Regions from separate parts of the Lysinibacillus sp. NPDC086135 genome, predicted to be linked through region 1. Evidence: riboswitches for the same ligand, from Rfam matches in the RefSeq annotation. Region 1 holds a riboswitch; each other region holds the start of a gene.

The links. A riboswitch is a leader RNA that binds a small molecule or an ion and turns the genes downstream of it on or off. The one in region 1 is predicted to bind S-adenosylmethionine.
Region 2: linked by a shared signal. The riboswitch ahead of ACIPKN_RS22595 (O-acetylhomoserine aminocarboxypropyltransferase/cysteine synthase family protein) and the one ahead of ACIPKN_RS18585 (methionine ABC transporter ATP-binding protein) in region 1 are both predicted to bind S-adenosylmethionine.
Region 3: linked by a shared signal. The riboswitch ahead of ACIPKN_RS08100 (Na+/H+ antiporter NhaC family protein) and the one ahead of ACIPKN_RS18585 (methionine ABC transporter ATP-binding protein) in region 1 are both predicted to bind S-adenosylmethionine.
Region 4: linked by a shared signal. The riboswitch ahead of ACIPKN_RS23325 (MetQ/NlpA family ABC transporter substrate-binding protein) and the one ahead of ACIPKN_RS18585 (methionine ABC transporter ATP-binding protein) in region 1 are both predicted to bind S-adenosylmethionine.

The regions. Positions count from the first base shown of each region.
Region 1 is NZ_JBIVCA010000015.1:70,613-74,827, reverse strand. It holds gene gcvH (glycine cleavage system protein GcvH) at 1-97, shown strand, start outside; gene ACIPKN_RS18595 (toprim domain-containing protein) at 533-874, shown strand; gene ACIPKN_RS18590 (thioredoxin family protein) at 890-1,192, shown strand; SAM riboswitch class I at 1,257-1,361, shown strand; gene ACIPKN_RS18585 (methionine ABC transporter ATP-binding protein) at 1,651-2,679, shown strand; gene ACIPKN_RS18580 (methionine ABC transporter permease) at 2,669-3,337, shown strand; gene ACIPKN_RS18575 (MetQ/NlpA family ABC transporter substrate-binding protein) at 3,423-4,215, shown strand, end outside.
Region 2 is NZ_JBIVCA010000022.1:49,857-54,071, forward strand. It holds gene ACIPKN_RS22585 (DASS family sodium-coupled anion symporter) at 1-576, opposite strand, end outside; gene ACIPKN_RS22590 (glycerol-3-phosphate acyltransferase) at 1,041-1,673, opposite strand; SAM riboswitch class I at 1,971-2,083, shown strand; gene ACIPKN_RS22595 (O-acetylhomoserine aminocarboxypropyltransferase/cysteine synthase family protein) at 2,201-3,502, shown strand; gene ACIPKN_RS22600 (hypothetical protein) at 3,857-4,215, shown strand, end outside.
Region 3 is NZ_JBIVCA010000004.1:252,461-256,675, forward strand. It holds gene ACIPKN_RS08095 (MFS transporter) at 1-574, shown strand, start outside; gene ACIPKN_RS08100 (Na+/H+ antiporter NhaC family protein) at 688-1,968, opposite strand; SAM riboswitch class I at 2,075-2,182, opposite strand; gene ACIPKN_RS08105 (hypothetical protein) at 2,420-2,767, opposite strand; gene crcB (fluoride efflux transporter CrcB) at 2,798-3,127, opposite strand; gene crcB (fluoride efflux transporter CrcB) at 3,124-3,486, opposite strand.
Region 4 is NZ_JBIVCA010000024.1:20,108-24,322, reverse strand. It holds gene ACIPKN_RS23335 (methionine ABC transporter permease) at 1-291, opposite strand, end outside; gene ACIPKN_RS23330 (methionine ABC transporter ATP-binding protein) at 284-1,309, opposite strand; gene ACIPKN_RS23325 (MetQ/NlpA family ABC transporter substrate-binding protein) at 1,405-2,238, opposite strand; SAM riboswitch class I at 2,326-2,430, opposite strand; gene ACIPKN_RS23320 (pyridoxal phosphate-dependent aminotransferase) at 2,636-3,805, opposite strand; gene ACIPKN_RS23315 (PhzF family phenazine biosynthesis protein) at 3,936-4,215, shown strand, end outside.

The DNA.
Region 1 (4,215 bases):
TGAAAAAGCATGGATGATCGTAGTAGAGCCTGCTGATGCTTCAGAAATTGAAAAGCTTATGACAGCTGAGCAATACGAAGAAATGATTGCAGAATAAGACAAGCCTTTAGCTTCTTTCAGCAGGTGTCCAAACATCAGCTAAAAGAAGTTAAAGCCTCCGGCGGATGTCACGGAATCGGATAGGAGTGCTTAAAGGATGTTAGCCATCATCGCATCCATGCGATAATGGCTAACTGACCTGCATCGGTAAAAACGCCACGTCCTGTGGCATTACCGAAATGACCGACATCGTGTCGGCCATCGTGCAGGCCTAAGCACAAAGCCGATTCCGGACGCAATTATGTCGAGGCTAAATTAATCAGAAAAACGTCGGAAACTACCGACGTTTTTTATTATCCTCATTCATTCTTCCACTATAGTTGGTGAAGTAAATGCAAGTATATTCCTTTATTAATAGGTATCTAACTGTATCAACGACAAGGTTTATTGATATAATGAATTATAAGGGCTATGTCTAAATGGGGGTGGCGTGATGTTCGAGGGAAAATGCTTAATTGTCGAAGGCCGATCGGATAAACTTCAAATCGAACCTATTTTAAATGAAGACGTAAAAATACTTTGTACAAATGGTACAATTGGTGTGCATCAATTAGAAGAGCTACTCGATCCATATGAGGGTTGTGAGCTTTATACATTTTTTGATGCAGATACATCAGGTAATAAGCTACGGGCATTAATGGACAGACATTATCCAGAGGCTGAGCATTTACGGACGATGCCAACATATAAGGAAGTTGAGACAACTCCGAGGAAAGTGTTAGCGGCGATATTGCTTCGTGCACATTTCTCAATCCATAATGAGTATATTTTGTAAGGTTGCGTGAAAAAGATGGAAGAATGGTCAATAGAGCAGTGGAACGCGGCTATCCAGTCCGGTGAAAAGGCTGCCTTTTATTTATATACGCCAATGTGTGGAACGTGCGCAGTTGCATCGAAAATGATGATGGTTGTTGAACAATTGTTGCCACAACTACAGGTTGGTAAAGCGAATATAAATTTTATAGAGCAAATAGCTTATGATAATAAAATCGAAAGTGTACCATGTTTACTCGTATATGAAGGCGGAGAAATGACAGCAAAGGTTTATGCCTTTCAATCTGTACCGTATTTATACGAATTGTTAAAAAATTAATTGACGGAATATTAATCGCGTGGTAAAGTAACAAATATATTAAAAAAACAATAAATATATCGAACTCTTATAAAGAGCGGCGGAGGGAAGTGCCCTATGAAGCCCAGCAACCATCACAAACGTGAAAAGGTGCCAAATCACCCAAAGATTTATCTTTGAAAGATGAGAGAACGGTTTAGCGTATAAGTTACGTGACCCCTTCTACTTGTCTATAAGTGAAGGGGTTTTTTTAACTTCTTTCAGCGGATGTCCAAACACCTGTACCTGTCACTACGCTTTCGGTACAAAAGAAATCCGCTGAAATAGAGGAACTCAGTCTAAGAACGCCATGTCCTGTGGCGATAAAACGAAGCGACAGCAACACGGTTTTATCTGTGCGAAAGCGAAGCGACAGCAACAACAACGACTGAGTGACCTTATGCCGAGGCATAATTGATATGAGAAAAGGAGAATTCGCTATGATTAATCTTCAAAATATTACGAAGAAATACAAAACTACGAATGGCGAATTAACAGCAGTTAAAGACGTCAACCTTTCTATTAATAAAGGTGAAATTTTCGGCATTATCGGCTATAGTGGCGCTGGTAAAAGTACAATGATTCGCTTGTTAAATGGGTTAGAAAAGCCTACATCTGGTACGGTGACGGTTAACAATCAAGAGTTTTCATCCATAAAGGGGCAAAAGCTTAGGGATGCTAGACAAAAGGTAAGTATGATTTTCCAGCATTTCAATTTACTTTGGTCTAGAACTGTTGCAGAAAACATCGCTTTCCCACTCGAAATCGCAGGTGTGCCAAAGGCAAAACGTGAAGCACATGTGAAAGAATTGATTGCACTAGTTGGCTTGGAAGGGCGCGAAAAAGCATATCCATCACAACTATCAGGGGGACAAAAACAACGGGTAGGTATCGCTCGTGCACTTGCTAATAATCCAGAGGTATTGTTATGTGATGAGGCAACATCCGCACTCGATCCAGAGACGACAGATGCTATTCTTGATCTACTTGTCGATATTAACGAACGATTAGGTCTAACGATTGTGTTAATTACACATGAGATGCACGTTATTCGTAAGATTTGTCATCGTGTAGCGGTTATGGAAGCTGGAGAAATTGTAGAACGTGGTGAAGTATTACAAGTATTCCAAGCTCCACAAGCGGCCATTACGAAAAAATTCGTTTCTCAAATTACAGATACGAAGGAAACACAGGAAACTGTGGCACAAATTAAAGCAAATTATCCTAATGGACAACTTGTGAAGCTAATCTTTGTAGGAGAAAAAACAGAGCAGCCTGTCATTTCACATCTTGTGAAACAGTTTGATGTAGAAGTAAGTATTGTACATGGTAATATTTCGCAAACGAAAAATGGAGCGTACGGTACACTTATTGTGCAAATTGATGGCTTAGTGGCCAATGTTGCTGCTGCACTTAGCTACTTAAATACAGTTGAAGTACAAACGGAGGTGATTGCAAATGCTAACTAGTCTCTTTCCGAATGTCGACTGGGAAAAAATGTGGGACGCTACGTATGAAACATTGTACATGACAACAATTTCTACGGTCATCACATTTATACTTGGATTAGTAATTGGAATCTTATTATTTTTATCAAGTCCCAACCAACTATGGGCCAATAAAATTGTGAATTTTTTAACAGGATCAATCGTTAATATTTTCCGTTCGATCCCATTTATCGTATTGATTATCTTATTAATTCCATTTACGAAATTTTTACTCGGCACAATTCGTGGCGCAGACGCGGCTTTACCAGCATTAATTATTGGAGCTGCACCATTTTATGCACGAATGGTATTAATTGCCTTGCGCGAAATTGATAAAGGTGTTATTGAAGCGGCTCGTTCAATGGGTGCCAAAACGTCAACGATTATTTGGAAAGTATTAATTCCCGAATCGTTACCAGCGCTTATTTCTGGTCTTACTGTAACGGCTGTAGCGCTTGTTGGTTATACTGCGATGGCAGGTATTATCGGTGCAGGTGGTCTAGGAAACTTAGCATTCTTAGATGGCTTCCAACGTAATCGCTCAGATGTAACTTTAATGGCGACTATATTAATCTTAATAGTAGTATTTATTATTCAATGGATTGGCGACTTAATTACAGCGAAAACAGATAAACGTTAAAAAGAGCATCACACTACAAACATTTGGTTATCTCGGTTTTATACCGCTAACATATTTAATATAAGTAAAAAGGGAGAGTAATAAAATGAAGAAGTTATTAACAGGTTTATTTTTATCTGTATTAGTACTAGCTCTAGCCGCTTGTGGTGCTGGTAAAAAAGAAGAAACAGGCTCAAGCTCATCATCTAGTGATAGTGACAGTAAAGAAAATGTAACATTAACAGTAGGTGCTTCGAATACACCACATGCTATTATTTTGGAAAAAGCAAAACCAATTTTAGCTAAAGAAGGTATCGATCTTAAAATTGAAAAATATCAAGACTATGTATTACCAAACCAACATTTAGAATCTGGCGAACTTGACGCGAACTACTTCCAACACCTACCTTTCTTAGAGCTTAGCATGAAAGAGAATGGTTATGACTTTGTAAATGCTGCTGCTATTCACATTGAACCAATCGGAATTTACTCTAAAAAATATAAATCTCTTGAGGATCTTCCAGAGGGGGCAACAATTTTACTTTCTAGCTCAGTTTCAGACCACGGTCGTATGCTTTCATTGTTAGAAGCTAAGGGCTTAATTAAATTAAAAGATGGTGTTGATAAAACAGCAGCAGAAATAAAAGATATCGCAGAAAACCCTAAAAACTTCAAATTCGATGCAAATACAGCGCCTGAAATGCTTGTACAAATGTACGAAAATAATGAAGGTGATGCGGTTCTAATCAACTCGAACTTTGCAATCGATAACGGCTTAAATCCATTGAAAGATGCAATTTCTCTTGAAGATAAAGAGTCTCCATATGTAAATATTGTCGCTGTACGTGCAGGTGATGAAACAAAACCTGAAATTAAAAAATTAATAGAAGTATTAAAAT
Region 2 (4,215 bases), on a different contig from region 1:
TAGAGCAGCAAGCCGACTATCACGTTGTAAACCAAATGCTGCTACCATTCCAAGTAGTATTGGCACAACTGCGCCTGCACGTGCAGTAGCAGAAGGGACAAAGAATGCGAGTGCAATAGATACTAAAATAGCACCGAATACAATGGCTTTCGTTTTTGTCCCTACGAGTGAAAGAATCCATAGCGCAAGTCTTTTATGTAAATTGGTAATCTGCATGGCTGCCGCTAGGAAAAGTGCTGCGGCTACTAGTGCTACTGCTGAATTACTAAATCCACTTAATGCTAATTTTAATGCATCTGAAGTGCCTAGCTCTCTCGTTGAATCTTCCATTGATGGAGCTAACCCTAATAAGATTGTAACGAGAGCAATAATCATAGCAGAGCTAACAGGGTAGGATACTGCCTCTGTAACCCAAAGGATGACCGCAAAAGCTAAAATAGCTAAAGCGCGTTGTCCGGCTACAGGTAAATCACCGTTGTTAGGTAAAAAAGTAATGATGATTAATGAAGCGAAGGCTAATCCAATCCAGAGTGGTTTCAAATTACGTTTTGGTTTTGCTTGTTCAGAAGTAGACATACCTTTTCATCCTTTCTTAAACATGACTGTAATTTTCACATCGGCTAGTAAAATGCTTTATTAAGAAAGTTAATTTGTCTATTTATTGTAAAAAAACTAGTATGTGAAATACTCTCTATTTATAGCGATAATGGGCAGTTGCGAGCAAATAGACGGTCATAGAAAAGACAAAAATATCCAAAAGATATTATTTTTGATTCATCACCAAAAAGTTGTGGATGACTTTTGTTAAAACGTCTACTATGTAAATAGTTGATTGGAGTGGAGGCTGGGCGACTCCTAGGGGATCAGCGATAGAGGAACGAAGACTAAAAGCATCACATCCTGTGATAACGCCTTCGTGACCAACATCGTGTTGGCCCGAGACCCTGCAGCGCAGCGGATGTTTTCTGTGCGAAAGCGAAGCGGCAGCAACAAAGCACCCAGTCGGAACGGAAATCAACCACACGTTTTGGTGATGATCCTTATTTTTTCTTTTTGAATGCTGAAGTCACTTTAGGCTCAGTTCCTAGCAGCAATCGCTTAATATTTTCGATATGTAAAATGATGGCTATACCAAAAAGTAATAGGGCTATAATCGTTGGGACTGTTCCAGGGATCCATAAATATGTGGCTGTACAGAAAACGAGATAAAACTCAAGTACACCGACAATTAAATAGTTCGTTACGAAAGATAAAATAACAAATAAAATGAGTGCAAATAAGCCAATTGTCCAATCAATCGCAAGTAATATCCCTATGATTGAAGCAGTTCCTTTACCGCCATTGAAGCCCATATAAAATGGGAAATTATGACCTAGAATGACACCGGCAGCTACAATATACGTGAAGAACCAAACTTGTACTTCTGTTAATTGTGTTATATCTGCTAAATAGGCATGTGCACAGTTTATAGCTGCAACGCCTTTGCTGATATCGATCAGTGCAACTAATATGCCGTATTTCCAGCCAAGGGAAAGTGTTGCGTTAGAGGCACCTGCATTGCCATGACCAGTCTTTTTTAAATCTACCCCAGATAAAAACTGAGCAACTTTAGAGCCGTGAATACAGCCAATCAAATAACCAACAAGAAGAAAAATAATAACGGCTTTTATCATAAAAATTCTCCTTTCAAAATAAAATAGGCTCGTCACTAAAAGTTAGGAATGACGTTTGTTATAACATATGCCCTAAAGTTGATTGGAGTGGAGACTGGGCGCCCCTAGGAGAGCACATAGTCGGAACTGTAATCAACCCCACATTTTGGTGATAAAAACAATAAATATCAAAATAGTGTATGCGTTCGTATTACGTAAAAAAGCAGACGGAAGTTTCAGAAAAAATAAAATTTTAGTATTGACAGTGAAAAAGTCTATGTTTATACTGTGTAACAACGATGGAAATTGAATCTCATACTCTTATCAAGAGCGGCGGAGGGATAGGCCCTATGATGCCCGGCAACCAGTAAGTGATGAACTTGCTAAGGTGCTAATTCCTACAGATTCTTATTGGATCTGGCAGATAAGGGGAGGAAAACTTGCAGCCGCAACCCTCTTCTTAGCTGAAGAGGGTTTTTGTTTTCTACTAAAAAAATCCTCCTCATCTCCGGTACCATCGTAAAAAAATAACCATTTGGAGGTATACAATGACAAAATTTAAACCAGAAACATTGCTGTTACACGGTGGCCAAGAGCCAGACCCGGTAACAGGATCACGAACAGTACCGATATATCGCTCAACGGCTTTCGTTTTTAAAGACACTGCTCATGCGCAACGTCTTTTTGCCTTAGAGGAAGCCGGCAATATTTACACACGAATTACAAACCCAACTGTAGATGTTTTTGAAAAACGCGTCGCTTTATTAGAAGGCGGTACAGCAGCGGTAGCACTTTCATCTGGTGCAGCAGCTATCGCATTCTCCATTTTAAATCTTGTAGGGGCAGGCGATGAAATCGTTGCAGGTAGCTCTTTATACGGAGGTACTTATAATTTATTCGCCAACACACTACCAAACTACGGTATTAAAACGATTTTTGTAGACGAAACAAATCCAGAAAATTTCCGAGCAGCTATTACTGATAAAACAAAGGCCGTGTTCGCTGAAATTTACGGTAACCCAAGTTTAAAGGTACTAGATATTGAAGCAGTAGCAAATATAGCACATGAAAACGGCTTGCCATTAATTATTGATAGCACATTTGCTTCACCATATGGCTCTACACCAATTGACTACGGTGCAGATATTGTTGTTCATTCCGCAACAAAATGGATTGGTGGCCACGGAACAACGTTAGGTGGCGTTGTAGTAGATGCAGGGAAGTTCGATTGGACTCGTGGCCGTTTCCCAGGTTTTACTGAGCCAGATGCTTCTTATCACGGTTTACGTTATGGTATTGACACAGCAGAGGCAGCATTCGCCACAAAATTGCGTGTGCAATTACTACGCGACTTTGGTCCAACATTAAGTGCAGATGCAGCATTTAATTTATTACAAGGTTTAGAAACGCTTCATTTGCGTATTCCTAAACACAATGAAAATGCATTAGCGGTAGCTGAATATTTACGAAACCACCCATCTGTGGAATATGTAAATTACAACGGCTTAGAAGATTTCCCTACCTATAATTTAGCTAAAAAATATTTAAAAAATGGCTTCGGTTCAGTGCTTACATTTGGTATTAAAGGTGGACGTGAAGCAGGGCGTAAATTAATAGATAGTGTGAAATTATTCTCGCACGTAGCAAATGTAGGGGATGCGAAATCATTAATTATTCATCCAGCATCTACTACACATCAGCAACTATCTGCTGAAGAGCTAATCCAAACTGGCGTAACCGAGTCGCTCATTCGCTTATCCATCGGTTTAGAGGCAGTAGAGGACATCATTGAAGATTTAGAACAAGCTATTGAACAAGTAACAGCTTCACAACAAAAAGTAGAAGCTTAATAAATAAAGGACATTGGCTAATGTTGTAGCGTTTACGTATTTTCTCATTCGATAGGCCTCATTTGGTAATGCGTCAAACGTTGCTACATCATCCGCTCTCCTCATTTGGTGAAGAAGCTGAAAATTAATACCTAGTAATTTTATAAGTATTATTGATTTTCTTAATTCCTTGTTTTATACTAGGAAATAAGAAAAGTGTTCGAAGGGCTACCAACCTAGAACCAATGTTTTCAATTAATGCTTAAACTAATTTAGTTTCATAAGTGCTCCCCCACTTTTGAATAGATGAAGAGGAGTAGTTACTCAGCCAGTAGCTACTCTTTCTACAAAACTGATGATAAAGGAGTGTTTTAAATGGGAAATGTGTATAGTGCGCAAAACATTGCATCTTATCTTATTTATGAATTAAATGAAGGTCATGTGTTTGTGAACAACATGTCCATTCAAAACATACTTGCGTCAGTTGAACGTAAATGGCAAGAGAACTTTGGACATTCTGCTTTTAATGAAATGGTCTATGTCAAAGAGGAAGGCTATACAGTAAAAGAAGTTTTCGAAGCTTATGAAAGCTATGGAGCAAATCATATTCCTCTTCCTGCGACAGAGTATTATTTAAAATACGGTACATTCCAATTAGTTGAACGTACGTATGCAATACCAAATTATACGTGGGAGGAAATAGGATTAGTTCAACAAGCTTTAACACAATATCG
Region 3 (4,215 bases), on a different contig from region 1:
TTATTTCGGGCATATGTGGGAATTGTATGCGATGTGGACATGGCTTCCAGCTTTTTTGACAGCTAGTTTTTTAACTTATTCACCAGAAATTCCTCATTGGTTTATTGCATTATCCTCCTTTATTTCAATAGGAATTGCTGGAGGGATTGGTTGTGTGATAGGAGGACTAATCTCGGATAAAATCGGAAGAGCCAATTTAACGATTATTTCTATGTTTATTAGTGCTATCTGTTCGCTAGTAATAGGTTTTACATTTGGGCAGTATATTTGCTTAACGTTAATAATCTCCATGATTTGGGGGATGTCTATCATATCTGATTCCGCCCAATTTTCTGCTGCAGTTTCAGAAATAGCCGATGTTGATTATGTAGGTACAGCCCTTACTTTTCAAATGTGTATTGGTTTCTTACTTACTATATTTTCAATAAACCTAATCCCGATTATACAGAGGATCATAGGTTGGGAGTGGGTCTTTACAATATTAGCGATTGGACCTATTCTTGGAATTGGATTTATGGTCAAATATAGACGTTACGAAGTACTAATGAGAAACGTCTATATTTGTAACTTTTAGGTATTATCTCTATCACAAAAAAATGAATAGCCTCAAAAAAATCCAATTGTTTTGATTATTTCAAAACAATTGGAATAATTTAGTGGTAAATCAATGTTTTTTAAGTATGAAGCTTAGGCTTTCTTTCCTTTCGGGTATCCGATGAGGATAGCGATGGTTCCGCAAATTCCTATAAGAACTGGATAGAAAGAGTATTGTAACATGCTCACTGGTGAAATTCCGGCTACACTTGCGGCTGCCAGGAATTGGGCTCCGTATGGTAGAAGGCCTTGAATCGTACAGGAGAAAATATCTAATATACTTGCGGACTTTCTTGGCTCAATCTCATACTGTTCAGCAATATTTTTTGCAAGCGGACCAGCAATTAAAATAGCAATCGTGTTATTGGCCGTCGATAAATTAGTTAGGCCTACAAGACCGGCAATACCAAATTCAGCACCTTTTTTCGATTTAATTCTTTTTGTTGCAAGGTGAAGTAGAAAATCAATCCCTCCGTTAAACTTTATAACCTCCACCATTCCAGCTATTAATATCGCAAGGAATGCCATTTCATACATGCCTGACATTCCTTCGCCGATCTTTTGAAAAAGGCTCATTAAATGATAGCTGCCATCCGCTAAGCCAACAGCCCCGGCGAGAACAATCCCAGATGCCAGAACAAGGAAAACATTCATTCCAGCTAACGCTAAAATAATGACCAAAACATAGGGAACAATTTTTACCCAACTATAGCTTAAATGCTCCACTTGTGCAGTTTCACCCATTGTAATGAACCCTAAAATAAGGCTCGTTACAATAGCTGCCGGCAACACAATCCAAAAATTCACCTTAAATTTATCCTTCATTTGTGCACCTTGTGAACGAACGGCAGTAATGGTTGTATCTGAAATAAAAGATAAATTATCGCCAAACATTGAACCGCCAACAATTGCTGCCATTACTAAAGCCATGGAAAGCTCGATATGCTCGCTTATGCCAACTCCAATTGGCGCTAGCGCAACAATCGTCCCCACCGATGTACCCATTGATAGGGAAATAAAGCAGGCAATGATGAATAAGCCTACGACAAGCAGATTTGGCGGAACGACCGATAAAGCAAAGTTTACAGTGGAATCCACTGCCCCCATGCCTTTTGCTACCGCTGAAAAGGCCCCAGCCAAAAGAAAAATAACAACCATCAGCATGACATTTAAATTTCCTGCGCCTTTGCAAAAAATATCAACCTTTTGCGCAAACGATTCTTTTCGATTCATCGCTAAAGCGACAGCGCCTGAAATGGAAATGGCTACAATAACAGGAAAGGCGTAAAAATCACCTGTAATAACCCCTGAACCAATAAATAAAATCAAAAAAACAACAAATGGGATCAGCGCCCATGGATTCTCTTTCTTCATGTCTACCTCCAAAAATAAAATTGGACACGTCTTTTGTCCATTCTTTTTACGAAAAAAGGCCTCTTCTTGTATCAACAAGAAGAGGCCTTATATCTATAAAACACTCCTCTTATCTATCAAGCCTTTGCCTGCTGGATTTGGCACAGTAACTTAAATCATAAGTTCCGCTGCCGAGATTTCATCGGGCCAGTCCCTCCATCTCTCTTGATAAGAAGCAAATATATTATTTTTTTTCACAATAATAAATATTATAATAAAAAGTCGATATTTGCAACATATTTTTAATCAAGCTTGATTAAAAGCTATATTAATTAAGGAGATTGAACAAGTAAGAGGATAGGAAAGTGTGAATTTTTGGTGCCGCTATTGAAGGCTTTAATAGTCTAACGCAGCACAATTTGATTTAACAACTAAAAAGGGAAAAAGAAGGCGCCCTTAGAAGTAGGGGCGCCTAAAACATTTGTGGTAAAAATTCCGTCATAAAGCGTTGATTTTTACGTAGCCATATTTTTAAAATCATACGATGTGTTAGGAGGCGTTGTCTTTTTTGTGGTCTAGCCTTTGCCTCTATTAAACTTTGTAGTAGAGTACATGTTTCTGTTGCAAATGCTTGAGGGTCAACTAGGACGTCAAGCTTATAATCAATTAATTGTACCGCCTGTACCTTTGCAAGTAATTGTGCAAAGCGTGTATTCATTTCTGGAAAGTTTTCTTCTAGTTCTAGGTCGATTAAACTATATAGTGTTTGTTCAATGTCAGCTTCGAGTGCTTGTAATTGTTTAATGGATGGCTGTGTCAAAAAATCACCTCTAGTTTTTTAAAAATGCGGCTACACAAGGTAAAAGCCAAGAGCAGCGAAAAGTAAACCGAATAAAACGGTAATGCCTATATAAACAATCGCTTGTCTCCATTTTTGCTGCTCTAAGAGCGTCAAACATTCAAAACCGAATGTCGAAAAAGTCGTATAGGCTCCTAAAAAACCAATCCCTATAAAATGCCAAATCCAATCACTTGGATGTAGCGCAAATAAAAAGCCAAGCGCAAAAGACCCAGTTATATTAATAAAAAATGTTGCCCATGGGTATGTATGGACAATCAATTTTCCTAGATAAAATCGTGTTAGTGCACCCAAAAATCCACCGATGCCAATAATTATCATACGATGCGCCCCTTTGCTAGTTTAAATCCTAGCCATGCACAAGCTAAACCGCCAAAAACACTTGCTAAAATATAAAGAACGGCTTGGAGCCATTTACTATCCTGCAAAAGTAATAGTGTTTCTAAAGAAAATGTCGAAAAGGTTGTAAAGGCACCAAAAAAGCCAGTACCAATTCCTATAATAACAGGCGTTCGCTTTGTAAACGTAGTAAATAGCCACGCTAAACAAAAGCAGCCAATTAAGTTCATACAAAGTGTCGCAAATGGAAAACCACCGTTATTTGAAAGTGCTAGACCAAGGTTATATCGACAGATGGCACCCAAAAATCCGCCAATTCCAACAGCTAAAAATGATTTCAAAGTAAAGACTCCTTACTAAAATGTCTATATTAAAAAGTGTATCATGTGAACAACATTTTAGATATTTTTCTATAGATATATAGAAAATATCACCGTTTTACGATTTTTATATTTCCTTCCAAAATACTTCGTAGTTAATGTCCATATATCATAACAAAATTTTAGTTCTAAATAAGAAACTCTTTAGTATTTCAAACACTATTACATCGTTCAATTGAAATCCGACAACGGTTAATCCGTTGACAGAAAACCCGCTAACGGAAAAAACAATAATACAAAAATAATAATAACAATAGAGCTGATGCCTTGAAAAGCGCACAGTAAAGTTCAAAACAATAAACGATGCTTCAGTTTGACGTTCGTGTCTCTTCTATTCAACTTGCACCGATGGATGTTGGCGTAGCAAAGATGGATGGCATTTTTACACCCTTAATGGAAAGCAGGGGACAGTCTCCGTGTTTACTATTCTTTAATTTATTGGGAGGATGGGCGATAAATTAACGTTAGGTGATAAATTTAAAAAGTTAGGCGATAAGTTAAAAATGTTGGGTGATAAATTTAAAAATTAGGGTGATAAATCTAAAAATTGTTCCGATCAATTGCTGGAAGCCCCTTTCGAACTAGATTTGTTCGTTTAGGGTCTTCTAGAATTGAAAAATTTGTATTTAACACAGTAATCGTATTGTCAAATTGTAGGAAAACAAGGATACTACTTACAGTTTTTTTGAA
Region 4 (4,215 bases), on a different contig from region 1:
ACCTTTTACACCAATAGTTGTGCCAACGATTAGCTTCGTGAACGGTAAAATGAAAAATAGTAAAATAATGAACGGTACAGAGCGAATAATATTAATAAATAAATTGAAAAATTGGTAGAGAAATTTATTTTCAAACGATTGCCCCGGGCGAGTTAAAACGATTAAAAGCCCCAAAGGAATCCCAATTAAAATAGAAAAGAATAATGAAATCCCAACCATTTGGAAGGTTTCGAGAATGGATTTCCCAATAACATCTGACCAATCTGCAAAGAAGCTTTGAATGCTATTCATTTAATTCGCCTCCTAATTCTTCAACGCTTACCCCGTTTTCTGTAAAATACTTAAGTGCTTTTTCTACGATATGTGCTTCACCGTGTAGATGCACGACAATATTACCGACAATGCCGTTTTTTAATTCTATGATATTGGCTGATAAAATATTTGGTTGTACATCATAAACTTTACTCACTTCTGCTAGTAATGGTTTCCCTGTACTTTCACCAAGGAATGTTAAACGAATAACACTTCCCGAAACATTTAATTGCTTGATAAGAGAAGGGGATAAATTACGTTGAGAAATGGTATTTAAAAATTTTCGTGTTGTTGGATGCTGAGGCTTCGAAAATAGTTCTATAGCAGAGCCATATTCCACAACCGCCCCTGATTCAAGAACGGATACAGCATCGCAAATTTTTTGAATAACATTCATTTCATGTGTAATAAGTAAAATAGTGATGCCTAGCTCACGATTAATTTTCAAGAGAAGCTCAAGAATGGCGTCCGTTGTTTCGGGATCGAGTGCACTTGTCGCTTCATCACTAAGCAAAATCTCGGGCTCTTGGGCTAGGGCACGCGCAATAGCGACACGTTGCTTTTGACCACCTGAAAGCTGGCTAGGATAGCTATCCAATTTCTCCGTTAGGCCAACAATTTCTGCATATTTTGTAACGCGTTTTTTTACTTCAGAGTCGTTATAGCCAAGAAGCTTTAATGGTACCGAGATATTGTTGTAAACAGTCGCTGTTTTTAAAAGGTTAAAATGCTGGAAGATCATCCCGATTTTTTGCCGAGTTTTGCGAAGGTCGTTTAGAGAAAGGGAAGTAATATCTACATGATCGATTAATACCTTTCCTGTTGTCGGACGTTCTAATAAATTCACACAGCGAATAAGGGTACTCTTTCCTGCACCACTGTAGCCAATAACCCCATGAATTTCACCTTTTTTGACATGCAGGTTAATACCATCTACTGCTTTGACGATACCATTTTTAGTTTTAAATTCTTTTGTTATATTTTCTAGTTGAATCATACGGTGATATCTCCTTTCTAAGTCCTTCTATAAAGCAAGAATCTGCTAACTTTCCTGTAGGAGTCTCGCAGATTCTTGATATTCTTAATCGTCACTTACCAGCTTGGAATTACAGAGCCTTGGAATTTTTCTTCAATAAATTTGCGTACCTCATCAGATTGATAAGCTTCAACAAATTTTTTGATCGTTGGGTCATCTTTGTTTTCAGCGCGCACCACAATGTAATTCACATATGGAGAGTCCGTAGATTCTAAAAGAATGGAGTCTTTTTTAGGATTAATGCCAGCATCAAGAGCGAAGTTTGTATTAATGGCAGCTACATCTACTTCACTAAGCTGTTTAGGAATTTGTGCAGCCTCTAATTCAATGAATTTCAAATTCTTTTTGTTTTCTTCCACATCGCGAATAGATGCTGTTAAGTCTGCACCGTCTTTTAATTTAATATAGCCTGCCTTTTGAAGTACAAATAGTGCACGAGCCCCGTTCGTTGGATCATTCGGTAATCCGAACGTTGCACCATCTGGAACGTCATCGAATGATTTATATTTCTCGGAGTATATGCCTAGAGGATTTAAAATTGTTTTTCCAACTGGCACTAAATCTGTATTGTGATCTTTGTTAAATGTATCGAGGAATGGCTTGTGTTGATAACTGTTTACATCAAGATCGCCCTCTACTAACGATGTATTTGGTAAAACATAATCAGAGAAAGATTTTAGTTCTACCTCTAAGCCATTTTCTTTGGCAACTTTCGCTACAACCTCAGCAATTTGTTCGTGCGGTCCAGAAGTTACACCTACTACAATCTTATTTTCATTAATAGTCTTACGTTGACTATCTTTACTATTTTCTTTAGTACCACAGCCCATTAATGCTGCTACTAATGTAAGACTTGCTAAACCTAATAAAATCTTGTTGTTCTTTTTCATGAAACATACCTCCAAAGTTGTTTTATCGGTAATAAAAATAAAAAAACTCTCTTAAAAAATTAAGAGAGGCTCATGAAAAATTGTCCTCTCTTATCTTTCAAACGATGCTCGTTTGCAGGAATTAGCACCTTCCTTAAAAAAGGAGGTTGCCGAGCTTCATAGGGCCAGTCCCTCAGCTACTCTTGATAAGAGATTTATAATATTTTTTTGTAAATCCGATAGAACTAATATAAATTATAGGATATAGTAAGTCAATTGAATTTTTAAAATTTTTTATTTTATTATAATATTTAGTTGTGAAAGAATCCGCTAGAAGAAGGGGTGGAGTAAGTAAGAGAGAGAAAAAACTGTCCCCATAGCAAGTTTGAGCTAATGGAACAGTTTTTGATTGAAATGTTCAGGAGCTAAATAAGTTTAATTTTTCAATTCTGCTGATCGCTTCACGTAAGCGGTCTTCACTAACAAGTAAACCAACCCGTACATAACCTTCACCATATTGACCGAAGCCACTGCCTGCAGCTACTGCGATATCAGCTTTGTCGAGCAATATATCGGCAAATTGTTCACTCGTAAAACCTAGTGGAACAGGGAGCCATGCAAAAAAAGAGCCTCTCGGTGCTGTTACTTGCCAACCAATTCGCTGGGCTTCTTCGATCAGGACGTTTCGTCGACGCTCATAAGTCGCTCTTAGCTTATCTGCGCAACTCTGGGAAGCAGTAAGTGCAACTGCCGCGGCTTGTTGTACGGCAGGAAATTGACTACAAAAAAGATGATCTTGAATAAGGTTAATGGCTGCGACAATGTCGGGGTTACCAACTGCAAAACCAATGCGCCAGCCTGCCATATTATACGTTTTGGATAATGTATACATTTCGATACCGACATCTTTAGCACCATCAGCTTGCAGGAAGCTGATAGGTTTATTGCCGTCAAATCCAATCGCTCCGTAGGCAAAATCATGTGCGACGATAATGTTGTGCTCTTTTGCAAAGCGTACTGTTTCTTCGAAAAATTCAAATGTTGCAGTACCGCCAGTTGGATTATTCGGGTAATTCAAGTACAGCAACTTCGCCTTTTCTTTTACTTCATTGGATAAAGCATTATAATCTGGCAGGAAATCATTTTCTGCGAAAAGAGGCATAACTTCAAAATTAACATCACCTAATACGACACCAGATAAGTAATCTGGATATCCAGGATCAGGTAATAGCATAGTGTCACCGGGGTTTAAAACAGCTAACGGTAGCTCAACAAGGCCAATTTTCGTACCACCGAGAATAGCAACTTCTGTTTCAGGGTCAATGTCCACATTGTATTCACGTTTGTAGCAGCTTGCTGCTGCTTGGCGTAATTCTGCTATGCCACGAAATGGAGAGTATTGATGAGTTTGAGGATTTTTTGCCGCCTCCTGTAATGCTTTAATAATGTGTGAAGGGGTGGGTTGATCTGGATTACCTTGACCAAGATTGATAACATCACGTCCTTCAGCAAGAGCAGCGTTTACTTTTTGCACAAGTTCTGCAAAAAATTGAGTTGGGAGTTGCTGTAGTTTTTTTGAGAATTCCATGCACGTCCACCTTTTTCAGAATATAATAATTATTGGAGATATGATGCACATAATATTACTTTTTTTAGTAATTGTCTAGAGTATTTTCAGTTAATTAAAAATCAAAAGTGACCAAAATGAGGTGGGAAAATTGAACAAAGTCTCGTATTTTATCGTCAATGCTTTTACTACAGAGCTTTACAAGGGAAATCCCGCAGCAGTATGTTTACTTGATTCAACGATACCTGAGTCGACCATGCAGAAAATTGCTCAAGAGATCCCAGTACCGACAACAGCTTTTGTTCAAAGGAAGGATAATAATTTTTTTCTTAGATGGTTTACGCCGGCAAAGGAAATACCGATTTGTGGACATGGAACAATCGCTAGCGCTTTTTTACTCTGGAAACAAGGGATTGTACCTATCAATTCTT